DNA from 2 places in the Mycobacterium mantenii genome. Region 1 is predicted to be linked to the other one. Evidence: riboswitches for the same ligand, from Rfam matches in the RefSeq annotation. Region 1 holds a riboswitch; the other holds the start of a gene.
The links. Region 1 has a riboswitch for magnesium ahead of G6N50_RS18935 (hypothetical protein). Riboswitches for the same ligand answer to the same signal wherever they lie in the genome.
Positions count from the first base shown of each region.

Region 1 (4,198 bases):
TCCAGGCCGAGCGTGCGCACGATGGCGTTGGCGTCGGACAGGTTGCGGCATCGCCGGCCGGCGATGATCATTATCGTGCCGCCGACGATGCCTAGCACCGCTCCGCCGGCAAGGCCCTCCTCGAGAGTGGCGGTGGACAGGTCCGGGAAGAACGTGGCGGCCGTCAAAGCCAGCGACAGCAGCACCAGACACCACACGATGGTCCACGCAATGATGTTCTGCCGCACGGTGTTCACCCACGGGCCCAGCACCGCCCGGTCGTTGCACAGCAGCACCAGAAACACGGTGGCCGAGGGAAGCAGGACACCGGCGAGCGCCTGGACGCCCTGGGTCACCAGGCCCAGGATGTGGTCGGGGCTGAAGGAGACCGCCGCCGAAACGCCGAGCAGTATCGCGTAGCCGCCGTAGAACAGCGGGGCCTCGCTGATCTTCCAATGCAACGAGTGCCGCTTGCCCATGGCGTCACCGACCGCATAGGTGGTCGCCAGGCCGACGGCGTTGGCGCCGATCAGTGACGCGTCCAGCAGGATGATCGCGAACAACACACCCACCGTGCCGCCCAGGTGCCTCGACAATCCCGAAGCGACCGCGCCCGCATCGGTGAAGTGACCCGCATCGGCGGTGCCGGTCAATCCGAACGCCGCGACGACCATCAGCGCCGTCGCGCCGACCATGACCACGACGATTCCGATGGCCAAATCCGCTCTCCCATAGGGAATCCAGCGGGCGGTGATGCGCTTGTCCACCACGTTGGACTGCTGGAAGAACAGCTGCCACGGGGCGACCGTGGTGCCCACGATCGCGACCACCAGCAGCAGCACCGTCGAGTTGAGCCCACCCGGGAACTGCGGTATCAGGCCGGCCACGGTCGCTTTCGGGGTCGGGTGCACCAGCCAAACCATCGGGAAGATCAGCACGTTGACCGCGATCAGCAGGAACATCAACCGCTCCCAGCGGCGGAACGACCCGCCGGCCACCACCGCGAACAGCAGCACGGCCGCGGCCGGCACGGCGACGATCCTCGGGCAACCTAGGTACCCGAGAGCCAATGAGACACCGATGAATTCGGTCACGATCGTCAAGGCGTTCAGGACCAACAGATCACCCACGCTGAAGGCGCCCCAGAACTTGCCGAACCGCTCGAATATCAAGCGCGCGTGCCCAACCCGGGCCACGGCACCGAGCCGCAGCACCATTTCCTGGTTCACGTACAGCACCGGAATCAGCAGTGCCAGCGTCCACAACAGGCCCATGCCGTAGTTCTGGCCGGCCTGCGCATAGGTCGCGACGCCACCGGCGTCGTTGTCGCCCACCATGACGATCAGTCCGGGACCGGTGATGACGGCCAGTGTGCGCAGGCGGCGCCAACGCCCGCTGAACGCCCCGTAGGTGCCGTCTCCATCGCGCCGGATGCGCCCGAACGCGCCGACGATGTCGCCAACGTGTCCGGAATCCAGCACCGTCCAGCTCTGCGTCTCGCCGGGTACGCCTTCCGGCGCGGCAGCGGTCCGGCCGAACCCCGAGCCGCGGCGGCCGCCGGTGTGGATCGAAGTCATCGAATCCTCGCTATCTCGAAGGGTTCTCACCTCGCGGTGAGGCAGTCGTGGTTGCGGCACTCAACGCGCCCGCGGCGACGGGCGGCACTGGGGTGGCCCAGCGGCGCCCGCCGCGGCAGTGGTTCAACGGTGGTTGCTGCCGGAACCCGAGGCGTGCCCACCCAGCGACGCGGTGACCACCGCGATCGGCATCCTCGAGACATACAGGTTGGCCCGCTCCTGCGGGGTCAGGCCGGCCCTCAGGTGAAATCTGTTGGCCAGCAACCGGCCTGCACGCAGCATCGACCGTCCGCGCATCCGGGAAGCGGCGGCAATACGGTGTGTGACAACAAAAGCCATGATCTTCTTCTCCTGACGGAGGTCCGATCGGCGTCGGCACAGCGTGTCAGCCGCGCAGGACCAGGCGAGGTCAAGCGGTGCGCGAAATGCCGGAACCGGATCGGGACAAGACGGATTTCGGATAGGGACTATCGCCGGGACTCATCTCGCCCTCACCTCCTCACGGCCAAGACACACGCGGGTGTCACCACGTTCACCTGAACGAAAGAGGCAGGAAGGACCCACGGCACATACCGCGGGTCGCACCCCTCTCGTCGGAGCTTCGGCACTGCACGGCGTATCCGGAACATTCCAGAAGCCACTTGGGCTCAACCCTTGGGTCCGGGAAGAGCTGTCCTGACCCGGGGCGTCTCTCGACGTTCGGGGTCAGTGGCCTGTATCCATGCAGACGCCTCACCTACCGAGGTGCTTGCGGAACCCATGGTTCCACGCGGTCGAGAGCTCGTCAAACCGGCTTTACGCATCCCTGACGCCGAGACCCGGCTCCCAGGGCAAGCTCAGTCCGGAAGCCTAGGCTCGATGCCATGACCACAACGTTGCAGGATTCCCGGGTCGCGTCGACGCTCGACCGCATGTACGCCGAGTCGAAAAACCAGATGTCGCTGCTGCGCGAGCGGCGCGGCACGTTCGATCGGCCGATGACCGCGCAGGAGCGGGCCGACGCAATGAGCGAGTTCTACATTCCGGTGACACCGGAAGCCGGCCGGTTGTTGTATTCGCTGGTACGGGCCACCCGCCCGGCGACGATCGTCGAGTTCGGTATGTCTTTCGGCATTTCCGCCGTGCACCTGGCCGCCGCGGTGCGTGACAACCGCACCGGCCGGGTGGTGACCACCGAGCTGAGTGACACCAAGATCGCTGCCGCCAAGCAGACCTTCGCCGAGACCGGCCTCGACGACGTCATCACCATCCTCGAAGGCGATGCGTTGTCCACGCTGGCGGACCTGCCCTGGCCCGTCGATTTCGTATTGCTCGACGGTTGGAAAGACCTGTACTTACCGGTGCTCGAGCTGCTGGAGCCGCGGCTGTCGCCCGGCGTGCTGGTCATCGCCGACAACGCCAGTTCGGCCGACATGGCGCCCTATCTGAACCGGGTGCGCAACCCCGATAACGGCTACGTGAGCTTTAACTTCCAGGTTCGCGACAGCGACAGCATGGAGATCAGCTGCCGCACAGGCGGTTAGGGCCTATCTCAGCGATTCCTCGAGCCACGGGGTCAGCCACTTCACCCCTTCCGGGGTGAGGTGGACGCCGTCGCTGCGCACCTTGATGCCGTCGACCTTGGCGGTATAGACACCGTCGGGGCACAGCTTTTTGTTCAGGTCGAGGATCGCGACGCCTCTGTGGTGGCTAACGGTCTTGCGCAACATGGTGTTCCACAGGTTGACCCGATCCGGCTGGTCCTCCGGATACAGCCGGCCGTCCGGCTTTTCACCGCCGCGGCTGTAGGGGACGGTGGCGACCACCACGTGGACGCCGGTCGCACCCACGATGGTCAGTGCCCGTTCGAGCTCACCGTTGAGGTAGGCGTCGAAGGTCGGGTCGCCGATGTGGGTCCACTGGCCCTCGTTGACCCGGTCCACCGTCTCCCAGCGGCCGATGACCAGCAACGCGACGTCCGGCTGGTCCTGACTGACCTGCCTCGACCAGCGGATCGGCCAGCCGTCACATTCGGATCGCTGCTCCAGAGTCTGGCCGATGTACCGATACGGCGTGCCGCGCACCAGGCTGCAGCCGATGACGGTGTGGTCGAGGAACGTGAACCCTGGTGTCGGAGGCAGATAGTGCATCCAGGTCCACCCGATCGAATCACCGAACACCGAGACCGTGAACGGCCGGTTGGCATCTCGGGGCCGGCTCGCCCCAGGCGGCGACGGCGAGACCGCCGCGACCGCGGAGACTCCGGGCGGCAGGCCGACCTCGCGCAGACCGGGCCCGGTCCCCACCGGGACCACCAGCAGCGTCACCGCGGCGGCGCTGGCCACGGTCGCTGCCGCCAGCGGCAGCAGCGGCACACGCGCCGGTCGCCAGCGCCGGATGGGTTGTTCGAGCAGCCAATACGACACCGCGGCCGCCGCCAGCGTGGCGCCGCACCGTGCGGCGAACAACGACAGCCCGGACCAGCCCGTGCGTTCGCCGTTGAGCGCCAGGAATATTGGCCAGTGCCATAGGTAGACGCCGTACGAGATGGTCCCCAGATACACCAGCGGGCGCAACGCGAGCGCGCGGGCGACGATTCCGCGCTGCTCCAGCGCGACCGGTGCGATCACGATGACGGCCGCGACCGCGACCCCGATCAGCAA
Region 1 covers NZ_AP022590.1:4,182,262-4,186,459, forward strand. The annotation lists gene G6N50_RS18930 (NRAMP family divalent metal transporter) at 1-1,556, opposite strand, end outside; gene G6N50_RS18935 (hypothetical protein) at 1,680-1,895, opposite strand; M-box (ykoK) riboswitch at 2,135-2,307, opposite strand; gene G6N50_RS18940 (O-methyltransferase) at 2,420-3,079, shown strand; gene G6N50_RS18945 (acyltransferase family protein) at 3,083-4,198, opposite strand, start outside.

Region 2 (4,198 bases), 2.8 Mb from region 1:
TGTCGTCCTCGCCGTAGGCCGGCGCCATGTGCACGATGCCGGTGCCGTCCTCGGTGGTGACGAACTCGCCGGGCAGCACCTGAAACGCGTTCTCGGTATCCATGAAATACGGGAACGGTGGCAGGTACCGGGTGCCGAGCAGGTCCGCGCCGCGGTAAGTGCCCAGGATCTCGGGTTCTTCGCCCAACTCGCGGGCGTAGGCGGCCAGCCGCGGCTGGGCCAGCACGAACCGATGCTGGCCGGCCTGGACCTCGACGTAGGTCACGTCGGGGTTGACGGCGACGGCGAGGTTGGACGGCAGGGTCCACGGTGTCGTGGTCCACACCAGCAGGTGGGCCCCGTCCAACCGGCCGCCGGTCACCTGGAAGCCCACCGTGAGCGCGGGGTCCTGACGGCTCTGATACACGTCGTCGTCCATCCGCAGTTCGTGGTTGGACAGCGGGGTTTCGTCGCGCCAGCAGTAGGGCAACACCCGGTAGCCCTCGTAGGCCAGGCCCTTGTCCCAGAGCTGTTTGAACGCCCAGATCACCGACTCCATGTAGGGCAGATCCAGCGTCTTGTAGTCGTTGTCGAAGTCGACCCAGCGCGCCTGGCGGGTGACGTAGGCCTGCCACTCGTCGGTGTAGCGCAGCACCGATGCGCGGCAGGCGTCGTTGAACGCGGCGATGCCCATGTCGTCGATCTGGGACTTGTCGGTGATGCCCAGCTGGCGCTCGACTTCGAGTTCGGCCGGCAGCCCGTGGGTGTCCCAGCCGAAGCGGCGCTCCACCTTGTAGCCGCGCATGGTGCGGTAGCGCGGCACGATGTCCTTGACGTAGCCGGTGAGCAGGTGCCCGTAGTGCGGCAGCCCGTTGGCGAACGGCGGCCCGTCGTAGAACACGTATTCCGGTGCGCCGTCCCGGCGGGCGATGCTGGCGCGGAAGGTGTCGTCGCGGGTCCAGTAGTCCAGCACCTCGAGCTCGAGGGCGGGAAAGTCGGGCGCCCCGCCGGCCGGCTTGGGGTAGGCCTGGACGGCGTCCGCGAGCTGAGCGTCGCGGTCAGCCTCGGGGCCGGATGTGTCGGTCACGATGCGCGTTTGTCTCCTGTGCCACGGTGCAAACCGGGGACGACGACGCGCTGGCTGCGCGAGCGCCGCGGTACCACCCCGCTTGCCGCGCTTTCGCGTGGCCACTCGATGACGGCTGTGACGGGCCTACCCGTTCGGGTCTACTGGGCCGGGACGGCTGTTCTTCCGAAGGCTCCCCGGTGATGGCCGGATCGACGCCAGTAAGACGATTCTACGAAGACCCGCAAATCCGGACGCACTCCAAGGGGTCGCCAAGGCGCAGAACTACGTCTGCGACCGAGCGACCCCTTGGAGCAGGAGTTGCTCGACGTCCATCGGAGTTCGGCTTTCAGGCCCGGACTTCGAGGACGCCCACGCGCCACAGCGCGGCGTACACGTGCCGCAGCGGGACGCTCAGCAGGCGAGCGGCGCCGTCGACCAGCGGGTCGCCACCGGCGCCGAACGGCGGGTTGTCGGTCCGGCGGGCCGTGGCCACGCGAGCCTGGGCGGGGGCCGGAATGGTGTCGCCGTCACGCACCACGGTCAGCGTGCGGGCGGGCGGCACGGTTACCACTTCGTCGGAGAAAGCTACGGTCATCATCGCCTCCTAGCGGGGAGATCCAACGGGGGACTTCATGGACTGACGTGTCCCATCCCGGGTCGGTTCCGATATCAGAACGCTTGGGCGATAACCACTTAGCGTTGCGACGACTCAGCCGAGGAGGTCGCGCCGGAGACCGGTTGGGGACGAAACACGGTTCGGACTTCGATCCGGACTATCGCTAGAACTCATGTGTCCCTCACCTCCTCGCGGTCACGACGCATGCGCGGGTCGCATGCAATCTATGCGCAGCAGAGGAGCAGAATCCGACGACCGTCGGAGATCCGCACCCCTCTCGTCAGAGATTCGGCACTACACGACGTGTCCGGTAGTCCGGAAGCCACCTGGGCTCAACCCTTAAGCCGGGAGGAGCTGTCCTGACCCGGGGCGTCTTTCGACGTTCGGGGTCAGTGGCCTGTATTCGTGTAGACGCCTCACCTAACGAGGTGCCAACCCGACCGATCATGCACGACGGGTATGACACGGTCAAATCCCCGGATCGCGTGTCGGAGATTCTGTACGCATTCGTTAGGGGCGCACACAGCATTCGGCCAGGTTCGCGAGGCTGAACTGGGCATGTGACCCGGCAGCGGCCGAAAGATTGTCAGGGCCGAACGGTTGCCGAGCGGCCCACGGATCACTTCTCGACCAGGCCGTCGAGCCGGCCGATGGTATCGATGAACTCTTCGACCATGTCGAGCACAACAGCGCGGGTCGGGCGGACCCGGTCGAGCGAGCCCACCACCTGTCCGACGAAGTAGGTGGCCAACTCGCGCGCCTTGGCACCCTGGTGGGCGGCCGCGGAGTTGATGCGCACCTGCGGCTCGGCGATCAGCGCGGTCTGCAGCGGCATGCCCAGCGGATCCGGGTTTTCCGGGCGCTCCCACTCGTCGGTCCAGGCGGTGCGCAGCATCCGCGCCGGCTTGCCCGTCATCGAGCGCGACCGCACCGTGTCCGACGAGCTGGCGGCCAGGAACTTCTCCTTGACCACGGGCACCGTCTCGGCCTCTTCGGTGGTAAGCCACACCGAGCCGCACCAGACGCCCTCGGCGCCCAGGGCCAGCGCCGCGGCGATCTGGCGGCCGCGGGCGATTCCGCCGGCGGCCAGGACGGGCACCGGCGCCACGGCGTCGACGACCTCGGGGACCAGGACCATGGTCGCCACCTCGCCGGTGTGGCCGCCCGCCTCGGTGCCTTGCGCGACGATCAGGTCGACGCCCGCGGCGGCGTGCCGCTGCGCGTGCCGGGTGGTCCCGGCCAGCGCCGCGACCAGCACGTCCTGATCGTGCGCGCGTTGGACGAGGTCCGGCGGGGGCGGCCCGAGCGCGCTGGCGATCAGCCGGATGTTGTTGGAGAACGCCACGTCGAGCAGCGGCTCGTAACCCTTGGGCGAGATGTTCAGGCCGCCGAGGGGTCGGCGCGGTTCCTCGGCGGCCGCCGCGATCCCGTACCGGGCCAGGAGGTCGTCGACGAACGCGCGATGCTCGTCGGGCAGCAGGGTGCGGGCCTGTGCGGTGTCGATGCCACCTTGCTCGGCGCCCACGTACTTGGGCGGCAGCAGCAGGTCCACGCCGTAGGGCTTGCCGCCGGTCTGCTCCTCGATCCAGGTCAGCTCGCTCTGCAGGCGCTGCGGGCTGTGCGCGGTAGCACCCAGGATCCCGAAGCCGCCCGCGTTGGTCACCGCCGCCACCACATCGCGGCAGTGGCTGAAGGCGCAGATCGGGAATTCGACTCCGAGCATCTCGGCGGCCCTGGTTCGCATTGACCGACGCTAAGAGTTATTGATTGCTAAGTCAATCGGCCACGGGGCGTGGGCAACTCGGGGTGTGAGCGCCGACGCTAAGAGCGGGGCGATCGGCCGTCCGGCGGCCAGCTCGACACGCCCTCCTCCAACGGCACCTCCAGGCTCTGCAGGATCGAGGCGATCATCCGCCAGGCGCCGATGACCGTGACGAGTTCGACGAGAACCGTTGTGTCACCTGCGAATTCGTGTTCGCATGCCGCCCAGCTCGCGGCGCTGACCGCGCCGTCGCGGACCACGTCGTCGGTGGCCGCGAGCACGGCCCGCTCGATGGACCCGAACCCGGCATGGTTCTGCCAATCCCGCACGCCCAGCAGATCCTCGGCCGGAACGCCGAGCCGGGATGCGACGCGCCAGTGCTGTGTCCATTCGTATTCGCAGGCGGTGAGCCAGCCGATCCGCATGATCACCAGCTCGCGTAGCCGCGGGTCGAGCACCCCGTGCCAGAGCATGGTGGCGAGCAAGTCGTTGATGCCGCGCGCCAGCGGCGGATGGTTGAGCAGCACCTGGAAGATGCTGAGTTCGGCCATGTAGTTGGGGACGGCCGCTTCGTCGGCGGCGGCCCGGGCTTCCTCGAGTGGCAGTTGGGGCAGGCGCGCTGTTGTCATCGGCTGAGCACTCCTTTGCGCTGGCGGGACCGTCGCGTTCTACCGTCATGGTAGTCAGCGGACGTCGCAGCGACCCGGCTTGTCGATCTCGCGGTGAAATCTATTACTGCTGAATGGATTTCACAGCAGACCGAGCAGCTGCA
Region 2 covers NZ_AP022590.1:792,821-797,018, reverse strand. The annotation lists gene ileS (isoleucine--tRNA ligase) at 1-1,066, opposite strand, end outside; gene G6N50_RS03840 (Rv1535 family protein) at 1,395-1,643, opposite strand; M-box (ykoK) riboswitch at 1,930-2,099, opposite strand; gene G6N50_RS03835 (NAD(P)H-dependent flavin oxidoreductase) at 2,284-3,408, opposite strand; gene G6N50_RS03830 (carboxymuconolactone decarboxylase family protein) at 3,486-4,055, opposite strand; gene G6N50_RS03825 (non-ribosomal peptide synthase/polyketide synthase) at 4,176-4,198, opposite strand, start outside.
Region 2: another riboswitch for magnesium. It lies ahead of G6N50_RS03840 (Rv1535 family protein); the one in region 1 lies ahead of G6N50_RS18935 (hypothetical protein).